Regions from separate parts of the Streptomyces sp. NPDC100445 genome, predicted to be linked through region 1. Evidence: riboswitches for the same ligand, from Rfam matches in the RefSeq annotation. Region 1 holds a riboswitch; each other region holds the start of a gene.
The links. Region 1 has a riboswitch for cyclic di-AMP ahead of ACIQVT_RS24375 (M23 family metallopeptidase). Riboswitches for the same ligand answer to the same signal wherever they lie in the genome.

Region 2: another riboswitch for cyclic di-AMP. It lies ahead of ACIQVT_RS27555 (C40 family peptidase); the one in region 1 lies ahead of ACIQVT_RS24375 (M23 family metallopeptidase).
Region 3: another riboswitch for cyclic di-AMP. It lies ahead of ACIQVT_RS15900 (transglycosylase family protein); the one in region 1 lies ahead of ACIQVT_RS24375 (M23 family metallopeptidase).
Region 4: another riboswitch for cyclic di-AMP. It lies ahead of ACIQVT_RS28325 (transglycosylase SLT domain-containing protein); the one in region 1 lies ahead of ACIQVT_RS24375 (M23 family metallopeptidase).

What each region holds. Positions count from the first base shown of each region.
Region 1 is NZ_JBIVZV010000010.1:329,272-332,639, forward strand. It holds gene ACIQVT_RS24365 (dihydrofolate reductase family protein) at 1-1,090, shown strand, start outside; tRNA gene ACIQVT_RS24370 (tRNA-Met) at 1,138-1,211, opposite strand; cyclic di-AMP (ydaO/yuaA leader) riboswitch at 1,512-1,680, shown strand; gene ACIQVT_RS24375 (M23 family metallopeptidase) at 1,690-2,772, shown strand; gene ACIQVT_RS24380 (aldo/keto reductase) at 2,851-3,368, shown strand, end outside.
Region 2 is NZ_JBIVZV010000013.1:45,023-48,390, reverse strand. It holds gene ACIQVT_RS27560 (hypothetical protein) at 1-339, shown strand, start outside; gene ACIQVT_RS27555 (C40 family peptidase) at 379-1,491, opposite strand; cyclic di-AMP (ydaO/yuaA leader) riboswitch at 1,500-1,667, opposite strand; gene pcrA (DNA helicase PcrA) at 1,909-3,368, shown strand, end outside.
Region 3 is NZ_JBIVZV010000005.1:394,778-398,145, reverse strand. It holds gene eno (phosphopyruvate hydratase) at 1-925, opposite strand, end outside; gene ACIQVT_RS15900 (transglycosylase family protein) at 1,288-2,025, opposite strand; cyclic di-AMP (ydaO/yuaA leader) riboswitch at 2,030-2,205, opposite strand; gene ACIQVT_RS15895 (transglycosylase family protein) at 2,388-3,368, opposite strand, start outside.
Region 4 is NZ_JBIVZV010000013.1:204,963-208,330, reverse strand. It holds gene ACIQVT_RS28330 (HAD family hydrolase) at 42-854, shown strand; gene ACIQVT_RS28325 (transglycosylase SLT domain-containing protein) at 915-1,406, opposite strand; cyclic di-AMP (ydaO/yuaA leader) riboswitch at 1,412-1,592, opposite strand; gene ACIQVT_RS28320 (polyprenyl synthetase family protein) at 2,184-3,194, shown strand.

The DNA.
Region 1 (3,368 bases):
CGGCTACCTGGACGACACCGGCCCGGAACGGCTGCTGCTGTCCGGGCCGGCCGACTTCGACCGGGTCGACGCGGTACGGGCCTCCGTCGACGCCATCCTGATCGGCGCCGGCACGATCCGCGCCGACAACCCGCGCCTGCTGGTCAACTCCGCCGAGCGGCGCGCGGCCCGGGTCGCGGCAGGTCGGCCGGCGTATCCGCTGAAGGTCACCGTCACGGCCTCCGGCGACCTGGACCCCGGCGCCCACTTCTGGCACACCGGCGGCGACAAACTCGTCTACACCACCGACGACGGCGCCGCCCGGGCCGCCCGTCTCCTCGGCGGCACCGCCGACGTCGTACCGCTCGGGCCCGCGCTGGACTGGCGGGCCCTGCTGGAGCACCTGCACGACGTGCGGGGCGTGGGGCGCCTGATGGTCGAGGGCGGCGGGCAGGTCCACACGCAGCTGCTCCGGCAGGACCTCGCCGACGAACTCCAGCTCGTCCTCGCCCCGCTCCTCGTCGGCGACCCCGCGGCCCCGCGCCTGTTCGGCCCCGGCGCCTACCAGGGCGGTCGCCTGCGTCTGACCGACACCCGGCGCATCGAGGACGTCGTCCTGATGCGCTACGAGCCCACGGCTCCCGGCGCCGGCCCGGTCCCCGTCCCCGCCGACCGCCACTGGCTGCGCGCCGCCTGCGAGCTGGCCGCGCTGTGCCCGCCGTCCCGGACCGCCTTCAGCGTGGGCGCGGTCGTGGTCGCCGCGGACGGTACGGAGCTGGCCCGGGGCCACTCCCGGGAGGGCGACGACGCCCTGGTCCACGCGGAGGAGGCGGCCCTCGCGAAGACCGACCCGGCCGACCCGCGCCTGCCCGGCGCCACGGTCTACAGCAGCCTCGAACCGTGCGCCCGCCGCGCCTCGCGGCCCACGCCCTGCGCCGAGCTGATCCTGCGCGCCGGGGTGCGCCGGGTGGTCACGGCGTGGCGCGAGCCCGACACGTTCGTCGCGGGCGCCGACGGCTCGGGTGTGCTGACCGGCGCGGGCGCCCGGGTCGTCGTACTGCCGGAGCTGGAGGCGCTGGCCAAGGCGCCGAACGGGCATCTGCTCGCCTGACAGCACTCAGGGCCGGAATCCAATGGATTCCGGCCCTGAGTCTTCAGTAGCGGGGACAGGATTTGAACCTGCGACCTCTGGGTTATGAGCCCAGCGAGCTACCGAGCTGCTCCACCCCGCGTCGTTGTGTCTCTACTGTACGCCATCCACGGGGTGCGATGCACATCGGTTCCCCGCGCCCCCCTGTCGTCGTCGCTCTGAGTGATGACGGGGGAGCTGTGCGATGACGACCGAGTCACCATCAAACGTGCGAGTGACTCCTGTACCTCGGCCAACTCGCCCGTTGTGCAGGCATCTTGACCGATTGATCCCCGGACGGAAACGTCAACGATCAAGACGAGACGGCTTGGAAAGTGACTGGCAGGTCTATTAACGTTCGATAACGCAGCGCGGTCGTCCCAGCCGTCACCAGCGACGGCTCCGTGCGCACGCGCCGAATCCCGCAAGGGAACCGGGGAACCACCACCCTGGGGTGAATCTCGCGAATGCCGCCGTGGAACCCATGCGGGTCCACGCCCGGTATACGCGCGTAGGAGACCTTCCCGCTCCGAACCCGTCAGCTAACCCGGTAGGCGGCGGAAGGAAAGGAGCGCGCCCGCGTGGCGTCCAACCGGCCTGCCCCCAGCACCCCGTTCCCGCCCGCCCAGCGCGAGGGCGAGACCTTCGGCTACGGCGACCGCCGGGCCGACGAGGGCCCCTGGGAGGAGTGGAACCCCACCGAGGACTCCGTCGTCCCGGTCCGCGGCCGGCACCGCGTCGCCAAGCAGCGCGGCGGCTTCGCGCGCAGCTCCACCGTCCTCGGCGTCGGCGTGATCGCCGCGGTCGGCGCCGGCGGCATGGCCAGCGCCAACACGGGCAAGCCGCCGGTCTCCATCTCCCTGCCCGACCTGCCCGACCTGCCGGAGATGCCTTCCGTCGGCTCCCTCTTCGGCGGCACCGCCACCGAGGCGCCGGAGACGGCCACGGCCACGACCGCGCTCAGCGCTGTCGGCGTCGCCGACGACCACGCGGGCACCGACGCGGGCGAGGCCCTGCGCACCCGGATCCTGGCCCAGGCCGAGCGGCAGCAGGGCCAGGCCGAGAGCAGGGCCACCGCCGCCGCGCTCGCCAGCGCCGAGCGGCAGAGCGCGGCCGGCGCCGCCCGGGCCGAGGAGGAAGCCGCCGCGCACGCGGCCGAGGCCAAGAGCAAGGCCGAGGCCGCCGCCGAGAAGGAGGCGGCGAAGAAGGCCGCGAAGCTGGCCGAGGAGAAGCGCCGGGCCGAGCAGGCGAAGCTCGCCGGGCAGTACACGCTGCCCACCTCCTCGTACACGATCACCTCGACGTTCGGCGAGGCCGGCAGCATGTGGTCCTCCGGCCACCACACCGGCCTCGACTTCGCCGCCCCCACCGGCACGCTCATCAAGGCGATCCACGGCGGCACGGTCACCGAGGCGGGCTGGGCCGGCTCCTACGGCTACCGGACGGTCCTCACCCTCGACGACGGCACCGAGCTGTGGTTCTGCCACCAGTCCTCGATCAACGTCACGGCCGGCCAGAAGGTCACCACCGGCGAGGTCATCGGCCGCGTCGGCGCCACCGGCAACGTCACCGGCCCGCACCTGCACCTGGAGGTCCACCCCGGCGGCCAGGCCACCGGCACCGACCCGATGACCTGGCTGCGGGGCAAGGGCCTCACCCCCTGAGCGGCATCCCGCGGGAACTCGGCGCCGGCCCCGGGATGTGATCTCCCGCCGCCGGCGTTGTAGTGACGTATGACCTCACTGACATCACCGCGCACACTCGGCTCCTCCGACCTCCGGGTCTTCCCGCTCGCCCTCGGTGGCAACGTCTTCGGCTGGACCGCCGACGAGCAGACCTCCTTCGCCGTCCTCGACGCCTACGCGGCCGTCGGCGGCAACTTCGTCGACACCGCCGACTCCTACTCCGCCTGGATCGAGGGCAACCGGGGCGGGGAGTCGGAGACGATCATCGGCAGGTGGGTCAAGGCCCGCGGCAACCGCGACGACGTCGTCATCGCCACCAAGGTCAGCCAGCACCCCGAGTACCGGGGCCTGTCCGCGGCCAACATCAAGGCCGCCGCCGACGCCTCGCTGCGCCGGCTGGACACCGACCGCATCGACCTCTACTACACCCACTTCGACCAGCCCGAGGTGCCGGTCGAGGAGATCATCGGCGCCCTCGACGACCTGGTGAAGGCGGGTAAGGTCCGGCACATCGCCGCCTCCAACATCAGCCCCGAGCGCCTGCGGGCCTCCCTCGACCACTCCGACCGCGAGGG
Region 2 (3,368 bases), on a different contig from region 1:
CATCTCTTCGTCGGCCTGCACATCGTCGGTATCGCCGCGCTGCTCGGCGGTTTCCTGACCCAGATGAAGGCCATGGGCCGGGGCACGGCCCGGTTCGTGCCCGGGATGCTGCACGGCGCGCTGACCATGCTGGTCACCGGCGTGGCGCTGGTCGGCCTCAATCAGGCCGACGGCCACCACGTCAACACCCTGAAGATCGGCGTGAAGCTGGCCCTGCTGATCGTGATCCTCGGGCTGGTCTACGTCAAGCGGGACGAGGAGCGGATCGACAAGGGCCAGTTCGCACTGGTCGGTCTCCTGACCACGGCCAACATCTTCATCGCCGTGCTCTGGACCTGATCACCGGTTCGTGTGGCCGGGCCACGCGGACCCCGGGGTTCAGACCGGCCGCACCACGCTGTGGACGGCCGACGTGCCGACGGAGGAGACCGGCTCCTCACGGACGTACGCGCCCGGCCTGGGGGCGTGGATCATCATGCCGTCGCCCGTGTAGAGCCCGACGTGGCGGTGGTCGTCGTGGAAGAGGACGAGATCGCCGGGGCGGGCGTCGGCCGGCGGGACCCTGGTGCCGGCGGCGGCCTGCCCGGGAGCGGTACGCGGCAAGGTGACGCCGGCGGACTTCCAGGCGGCCTGGACCAGGCCCGAGCAGTCGTAGGAGCCTGGCCCGGCGGCACCCCACACGCACGGTGCGCCCAGCTGGGCCCGGGCGAAGGCGACGGCCTTCCCTGCCTTGGCCGCGTCCGTGCCGGACGGCGCGGAGCCCGGGACGGTCCGCCGGGCCAGCAGCACGCGCGCGTGGGCGAGCTTCCGCTGCACGGCCGCCTTCACCGCCTTCGGGTCCCTCGGCCCCCGAGCGGCGACCTCCGGCCCGCTGCTCCCGGACGGCGCGACGGCCACGCCCTCGCCCCGCACGACGGCGTTCACGACCGGTGCCGGTGCCGCATGGGTGAGCGGTGCGACGGTGCCCACGGGGGCCGGGGCCATGACACCGCCGTCCCAGCCGGGCGCCACGGCGGCCCTGCCGTGCGCCGGGGCCGCGACACCCGCGCCGGTGGTGGGCGCGGGGCTCCCCATCTGCGTGGACGGGGACGGTGCCCGGTCCGGAGCGGGCGTGGTGTGGTGCTGGGCGGTGGGGGCCGCGGCCGGAGGGGCCGGCACGCTGCCGCGGGGGGTCGGGACGGCGCGGGCCCGGGCCGCGCGCCGGGCGACCTCGTCACGCAGCCGCTGGAGGCTGTCGGCCCGCCGCCCTGGGGCACCGGCCGGTTCCTCCGTCACCGCGGCGGTCGCGGTCGCCGAGTCCGCGCGGCGGTAGAGGTCGTCGATCTTGCGTTCGACCTCCTCCGGGCTCGGCCTGCCGTGCCCGGCCCCGGGCAGGGTCTCCGCGGTCTGGGAGAGCACGGCGAGGGAGGTGAGCGCGGCGGTGGCGAGAGCGGGGGTGCGGACGCCCGCCCCCGGGGTCCCGCCGGGGCGCGGCTTGCGGTGCGACGCCAAGGGAGGCGACTCCTTCCTAGCTGCCGCCTACCGGGTTAGCTGTCGGGTTCGGGCGGACGGAAGGGTTGCCCTACGGCGTCGTCCCGGGCGGGAGTCGGCCGATTCACCCCAGGATTCGGTGGGTCCCCGGCTCCGGGTGCCGCGCAGGGGCACGCCGGACTCGGCGGAGGCCGCGCGGCCCGGCGACGTTCGCCGGAGGGGGGTCGTGCGGCCTGACGGCAACCTAGCCAACTCGTGTGTCTTCTGTGAAGGTTGGTGCGCAGTATGTCCGATACATTTCCGTGACCTCGTGGCGCACGCGCATCCGTGTGACCAGGTGCTTCCGGTGCGTGAGGGGAGGTGGGGCGCTCGTGTGGCGAACATCGGTTCCCGGGACGGTGACCGGTTGTCGGTGGGGCGCCCTAGACTCGGAGAGCGATGAGCAGCCTCTTTGACGACAGCTTCCTGGCGGACCTCCAGCCCCCGCGCGGGCACGACGAGGAGCTTCCGCCGCCGCCCGAGCACGACCACGCTCCGGAGCCCGTCCCGGACGATCTGTTCGGCGGGAAGTTCGACGTGCCGCCGGACCGGGACTCCCACTACCGCGACGGCGCCCCGCGCCCCGTGATCGACGCGGCGGCGCTCCTGGAGGGGCTGAACGAGAACCAGCGCGCCGCCGTCGTGCACGCCGGTTCCCCGCTGCTCATCGTCGCCGGCGCCGGTTCCGGCAAGACCCGGGTGCTGACTCACCGCATCGCCCACCTGCTGGCCGAGCGGAGTGTCCACCCGGGGCAGATCCTCGCGATCACCTTCACCAACAAGGCCGCGGGCGAGATGAAGGAGCGCGTGGAGCAGCTCGTCGGCCCGCGCGCCCACGCGATGTGGGTGATGACGTTCCACAGCGCGTGCGTGCGGATCCTGCGCCGCGAGTCGAAGAAGCTGGGCTTCACCTCGTCGTTCTCGATCTACGACGCGGCCGACAGCAAGCGCCTGATGGCCCTGGTCTGCCGGGATCTGGAACTCGACCCCAAGCGCTACCCGCCCAAGTCCTTCAGCGCCAAGATCAGCAACCTCAAGAACGAGCTGATCGACGAGGAGGACTTCGCCGCCCGGGCCACCGACGGCTTCGAGAAGACCCTCGCCCAGGCGTACGCGCTCTACCAGTCGCGGCTGCGCGAGGCCAACGCCCTCGACTTCGACGACCTGATCATGACGACGGTCAACCTGCTGCGCGCCTTCCCGGACGTCGCCGAGCACTACCACCGCCGCTTCCGGCACGTTCTGGTCGACGAGTACCAGGACACCAACCACGCCCAGTACGCGCTGGTGCGCGAGCTGGTCGGGACGGGCGAGCGGGCCGCCGCGGACGCCGGCGTGCCGCCCGGCGAGGGGGACCTGCCCCCCGCCGAGCTGTGCGTCGTGGGCGACGCGGACCAGTCGATCTACGCCTTCCGGGGTGCGACGATCCGCAACATCCTCCAGTTCGAGGAGGACTACCCGAACGCGACGACGATCCTGCTGGAGCAGAACTACCGCTCCACGCAGACGATCCTGTCCGCCGCCAACGCGGTCATCGAGCGCAACGAGTCACGCCGTCCGAAGAATCTGTGGACCAACGCCGGCCACGGCGCCCGGATCACCGGCTACGTCGCCGACACCGAGCACGACGAGGCGCAGTTCGTCGCGGACGAGATAGACCGGCTCACCGACGCGGGCGAGGCACGCGCCGGGGACGTCGCCGTCTTCTACCGCACCAACGCCCAGTCCCGTGTCTTCGAAGAGGTCTTCATCCGGGTCGGCCTGCCGTACAAGGTCGTCGGCGGCGTCCGCTTCTACGAGCGCAAGGAGGTCCGGGACGTCCTGGCCTACCTGCGCGTGCTCGCCAACCCGGAGGACTC
Region 3 (3,368 bases), on a different contig from region 1:
CGACCAGCTGCACCTTGTCGCCGAGCTGGTCGGTGATGGTCTTCCAGCCCTCCCAGTCGTCCTCGAACAGCGGGTCCTCGATGGAGACCAGCGGGTACGCCTCGACCAGCTCGGCGTAGTACTCGGTCATCTCCTGGGCGGTGCGGTTCTTGCCCTCGAAGACGTACGAGCCGTCCTTGTAGAACTCGGAGGCGGCGACGTCCAGGGCCAGCGCGATCTGCTCGCCGGGGGTGTAGCCGGCCTCCTTGATCGCCTCGAGGATGAGGTCGAGGGCCTCGCGGTTGGAGCCGAGGTTCGGGGCGAAGCCGCCCTCGTCGCCGAGACCGGTGGACAGGCCCTTGTTCTTCAGGACCTTCTTCAGGGTGTGGTAGACCTCGGCACCCCAGCGCAGGGCCTCGGAGAAGGACTCCGCGCCGATCGGGGCGATCATGAACTCCTGGATGTCCACGTTGGAGTCGGCGTGCGAGCCGCCGTTCAGGATGTTCATCATCGGCACCGGCAGCAGGTGCGCGTTCGGGCCGCCCAGGTAGCGGAAGAGCGGCAGGTCGCTGGCCTCGGAGGCGGCGTGGGCGACGGCGAGCGAGACGCCGAGGATGGCGTTGGCGCCGAGGGAGCCCTTGTTGTCGGTGGCGTCCAGGTCGAACATGGCCTGGTCGATGAGGCGCTGCTCGGTGGCGTCGTAGCCGACCAGCTCGGGGCCGATCTGCTCGATCACGGCGAGGACGGCCTTCTCGACGCCCTTGCCCTGGTACCGGTTGGGGTCACCGTCGCGCAGCTCGATGGCCTCGAAGGCGCCCGTCGAGGCGCCGGACGGGACGGCGGCACGACCCGTGCTGCCGTCGTCGAGGCCGACCTCGACCTCGACCGTGGGGTTGCCTCGGGAGTCCAGGATTTCCCGGGCTACGACGACGTCGATGGACGGCACGAGCATCTCCTTCTTGGATGTGACGCTGGAAGTGCGGGGCTGTGTGCCTTACGGCTGTGCCTTGCGACTAGAGCCTAACCGTCTCCGGGGCGCCGGCCACCGACCGACCGCCCCGTGGACAAGGCGACCGTACCTTTTGTTTCAGGTCGAAACAAAGGGGGTCGGGGAAACCCGGCCGGATACAACGGGGAGACCCGGCCGGAGAGAGGGGACCGGCGGCAGCGAAAAACCCCGCCCCGGCGCGTACGGGGGAACGCGCGCCGGGGCGGGGAGTCCGTGGGGACGGGGGCGCCCCCGCGCCGGACCCCCGGCACGCGGGCCGGGGGCGGGAGGGGGCTGTGGCTCCGCGCGGAGCCGGGGGGTCACTTCAGGTGGAGCTGCTGACCCGGGTAGATGAGGTTGGCGTCCTCGACGATGTCCTTGTTCAGCCGGAACAGCTTCTCCCAGCCGCCCTGCACGTGCTTCGCGGCGGCGATGGAGCTGAGGGTGTCGCCGGTGACGACCTTGTACTCGCCGTCGCCCTTCTTGACCTTCTGGCCGGTCGGGGTGGTGACGGTCTTGCTCTTGCTCGGGCTCGGCGTCTGGCTCGGGGCCTGGCTCGGGCTCTTGCTCGCGGAGGTGGCCGGGCGCTCGGCGGAGCGGGAGGCGGCCTGCTGGTCGCTGGAGCGGGTCGTGTCGGTGGTACCGGCCGAACCCGAGGTGGTGGTCGGGGCGGAGCCGCCGGTGGACGCGCCCGACAGGCCCGTGCCGCAGACCGGCCAGGCACCCTTGCCCTGCGCGGCCAGCACCTTCTCGGCGACGGCGATCTGCTGCGCCTTGCCGGCCTTGTCGGCCGTGGCGGCGTACTGCGTGCCGCCGTACGCGGCCCAGGTGGAGGCGGAGAACTGGAGACCGCCGTAGTAACCGTTGCCGGTGTTGATGGCCCAGTTGCCGCCGGACTCGCACTGGGCGACGGTGTCCCACTCGGAGGTGGTGGCGGCGGAGGCGGTGCCGGTCGCCATCAGCGGGGCGGCGACGGCGGCGCCGGTGACACCGGCGAGCGTGATGGCCCGGACGGCCTTGGACGGACGACGGTGCTTGCCCTTGGCGGAAAACAGCATGGATCTATCCCCTCACCGACGCCTGCGAGGTGAGCTGTCGGGTTCGGGCCGGTTGAGTTGCCCGGCCGCACCCACGCTGTGCGCGGTGCGGCTTCACCCCCAGCCGGTGCCAGCCTCTTCGACTGCTGGTCCCGGCACTTACCTTGGGTCCCCCGCTCCTGCCTGCGGCGCATGACGCGACGACTGTTCCCGGGCAACCGCTGGCAGGATTCGGCGTTGCGGAAGCCGGGGCCCGTGGTGACGAGCGATCTCGACCGTAGACACGTGATCGCCGGAATTTCAAAGACGATCAAGGCTTCTGAGACTCATCCCACACCTTCGCCAAAACGGACATCAGCCGCGATATGGGGCGTCAACTCCCGCTAGTCGGCGTCCGTTTCGTCCGTGACTTCAAGGGTCTGACCGGCACTGATGTGGTTCGGGTCGGTGCCGATGGCCTTCTTGTTTCCGGTATAGAGCGCGCGCCAGCCCCCGTCGACGTCGAGGGAGTCGGCGATGGACGCGAGGGTGTCGCCCTCACGGACCGTGTAGGTGTCCGGCGCGGGAGAGGCGTGGCGGCCGGAGAGTGCCGGGCTTTGACCGTTTGTCACGTTTTCGTCCGCGTTGGCCCCACGATGGCGCCCGCTCGTGCCGAGACTGCCGGTGTCGACCAGGCTCCAGGAACCGGCGGCCTGCTGAGGGTTGTCCACCTCACCGGCGTCCGGGACGGCCGTGGGCGAGCCGCCGACCCCCCGCGGCGCACCGGCGTCCGGTACGGCGCGCTTGTCGGACTTGGGGGCGTCACTCCCCTTGGACCCGGTCGTCCCGCCGACACCCTTGCCCGGCTTCGCGGTCGGCGTACCCGCCTTGTCCGAGGAGGAGCCGCCCTTCGAACCGGAGTTGGCGGACGAGCCGGTACCGGTGGAGGACGGCGAATCCGGCGAACCGGACGTACCGGAGGCATCGGATGTGTCGTTCGTCCCGTTCGCGCCGTCCGTCCCGGTGGAACCGGTCGGGTCCGGTGTGCCGGACGAGCCCTCGGTGCCGCCGGTGTCACCGGAACCACCGGAGCCGCCGACGCCCGTGTCCACGTCCACCGAGCCCGAGTCGGAGGTCAGCCCGGACAGCAGGGCGCAGGTCGCCCAGGGAGTGGTCCCCCGGCCGGCGAGGATCTTCTCGGCGACGGCGATCTGCTGGGAGCGGCTGGCCTGGTCGGCGCTGGCCGCGTACTCGGTGCCGCCGTATCTGGCCCAGTCGTCCTGCGAGATCTGGAGGCCGCCGAAATATCCGTTGCCGGTGTCCGCGCTCCAGGAGCCGCCGCTCTCGCATTCGGCCACCTTGTCCCACGTGGTGCCGTCGGCCGC
Region 4 (3,368 bases), on a different contig from region 1:
GCAGGTGAGTCGGCGGGCCGGGCGGTCCGTATTCTCTGATCATGGCACCCACCCCCGCGTACGACCTGATCGCCACCGACCTGGACGGGACGCTGCTGCGCGACGACGACACCGTCTCCGACCGGTCTGTGGCCGCGCTCGCGCGGGTGGCGCGGGCCGGCGCCCGGCATCTGGTGGTGACGGGCCGGCCGGCGCCGCGGGTACGGCCGCTCCTGGCGGGCCTCGGCCGCGCGGGCCTCGCGGTGTGCGGGCAGGGCGCGCAGCTCTACGACGCCGGGACCGACCGCCTGCTGTGGTCGGTCCGGCTGGACCGGGAACTGGCGGAGACCGCGCTCGGCAAGATCGAGGCGGAGGTGGGGCAGGTCTTCGCGGCGGTCGACCAGGACGGCGTGGATGGGCTCACGCTCGTCGAGCCCGGCTACCGCATGCCCCGTCCGACGCTGCCCGCGCTGCGGGTCGGCCGGCGGGACGACCTGTGGCGGGCGCCGATCAGCAAGGTGCTGCTGCGGCACCCCGTCCTGTCCGACGACGAGCTGGCGGCCGTGGCCCGCGCGGCGGTGGGCTCGCTGGCGACGGTCACGATGTCGGGGCCGGGGACCGTGGAGCTCCAGCCGAGCGGGGTGACCAAGGCGACGGGGCTCGCGCTGGCCGCCGAGCGGCTGGGGGTCGCCGCCGAACGGGCCGTCGCGTTCGGGGACATGCCCAACGACATCCCGATGTTCCGGTGGGCGGGCCACGGCGTCGCGATGGCCGGTGCCCACCCCGAACTGAGGGCCATCGCGGACGAGGTCACCTCGTCCAACGAGGACGACGGCGTCGCCGTCGTCCTCGAGAGACTGTTCCCGGCCGGCTGACCGGGAGGGTCGGCCGACCGGGTGGGCCGGGAGGCCGGCGGCGTCGGCCGCCGGTGCCGGTCAGTACGCGCCGAAGACGTTGTCGATCGAGCCGTACCGCGCGGCCGCGTAGTTGCACGCGGCGGTGATGTTCGCGACCGGGTCGTAGATGTCGAACGACGTGCCGGCCACGTGGTAGGCCTTGAAGGTGGGGTCGATGACCTGGAGCAGCCCCTTGGAGGGGATGCCGGCGGCCGCGTTGGAGTCCCACAGGTTGATGGCGGCCGGGTTGCCCGACGACTCGCGGATGATGTTGCGGTAGATGCCGTTGTAGGTGCCCGGGATGCCCTTCTGGGCCATGATCGCGAGCGACTCGCGGATCCAGCCGTCGAGGTTGTTCGGGTAGCCGGCCGGGGTGGTGGCGGCGGCCGGGGCGGCGGTGGTGGTGGCCGCGGCGGCGCCGGTGGCGCCGATGAGCGGCAGGGCGAGGACGACGGCGCCGGTGCCCGCGGCGGTGAGGACGCGGACGAGGCGGCTGGTGCGGGTACGGCGGGGCTGAGCGGCGGCAGACATGGGGGTGTTCCTCTCCGTCGCCTGCGAGGTGAGCTGTCGGGTTCGGGCGGGGAGGCGCCCGGCCGTGCCCTGGAGGAGGCACGGCTTCACCCCTAGCCGTCCCGGTGCGGCGTGTGCCGTTCCGGACCGGCGGCTTACCTGGGTCCCCCGCTCCTGCCGTACGAATGGGTTCGTCGATGGGTTATGCGGGCGGCGGCAGGATTAGGCGTCCGCCCGACGGCCGGGAACGTATGCGAGAGCACATGTCGGGAACAAGTGCCGGATTCACACATCGCACCGTTTGACCTTGATCGACGCCGTATGGGGTGCTTGATCCTTTGCGGTCGCCAATCCTCAACTCGCCTACGGCGCAAGGGTTCGGGCGGGCCGTGCCCGGTAGGGCTGCGGAACGGGCGCGTGACCCAATTCACGAAATGGCAAATCATTCCAAAACAGACAAGAGGGAATCGGCGGATTCTCGACCCCGGGGGGTCCGGGCCGGGGAAGGCGGGGTGGGGGTCCGCGTCATTGCCGCCTCTCGGTGGGCGTGGCCGAAAGGTGGCGGGCCGGAGTTCGGAGAGGTCACGAAAGAATAACCGAATTACGGTTAAGTCGATAAATGTCCGTTCTTACCATCCGATCACACTCGCGCCCGTTCTGGTCCGATACCGCCCGGGCTGGACCGGTGGGCGCTAGCGGTGATCGAAAGAGGACCGGATACGCTGAGTTGAGTGAGGGCAGCGACCTATCGACAAACCGTGTGATCGCCAGCAGACAGCAGCAGACAGGAGACCCCTCGTGACCGTCGTCGGGCCGTTCGGGCTGAGCGTGCGGGACCAGGCTCTGGAAGCCGATGTCCAGGCCGGATTGACGGCTGTCGAGGAAGGCTTGCTCGAGGCCACCAAGAGCGAGGTCCCGTTCATCACGGAGGCCGCGCAGCACCTCGTACGGGCCGGCGGGAAGCGGTTCCGGCCGCTGCTCGTCATGCTCGCGGCGCAGTTCGGCGACCCCTACGCGCCCGGTGTCGTACCGTCCGCCGTGGTCGTGGAGCTGACCCACCTGGCCACGCTGTACCACGACGACGTCATGGACGAGGCGACCGTGCGGCGCGGCGTGGCCAGCGCCAACACGCGCTGGGGCAACTCCGTCGCGGTCCTCACCGGCGACTTCCTCTTCGCCCGCGCCTCCCAGATCCTCGCCGACCTCGGCCCCGAGGCGGTCCGGGTGCAGGCCCTCGCGTTCGAACGGCTGGTCACCGGCCAGATCCTGGAGACCGCGGGTCCCTCGGACGGCCGCGACCCGGTCGAGCACTACCTGGACGTGCTCGGCGGCAAGACGGGCTCCCTGGTCGCGGTCGCCTGCCGGTTCGGCGCGATGATGTCCGGCGCCGACGAGCGGGTCGTCGACGTCCTCACCCAGTACGGCGAACGGCTCGGGGTCGCCTTCCAGCTCGCCGACGACGTCCTGGACATCGCCTCCGACTCCCACGAGTCCGGCAAGACCCCGGGCACCGACCTGCGCGAGGGCATCCCCACCCTCCCCGTGCTCCGGCTGCGCGAGCGCGCCGCCCGGCTGGGCCGGTCCGAGGACGTCGCCCTGTGCGCGCTGCTCGACTCCGACCTCAGCGACGACGCCCGGCACGCCGAGGCGCTGACCGCGCTGCGCGCCCACCCCGCGCTGGAGCAGGCCCGCCGGGACACCGTGCGGTACGCGGAGGAGGCGCGGGCCGCGCTGCTGCCGCTGCCGGAGTGCGACGCCAAGGCGGCGCTGCTGGAGCTGTGCGACGCGGTGGTGCACCGCGCCGGCTGAACCGCCGAGGCACCCTCCCGGGCGGCGTCACCCCGCACGACCCCTACGGGTCGGGGGAGATGCCGCCTCCTCATGTCATACCGCAGGCGTACACGGAGTTGGCCCCGAGGGCTGACGCTTCGGCGCGGCCGATTTGGTCAGATGGTCACCACGGACATCACCACTCCTCACCGA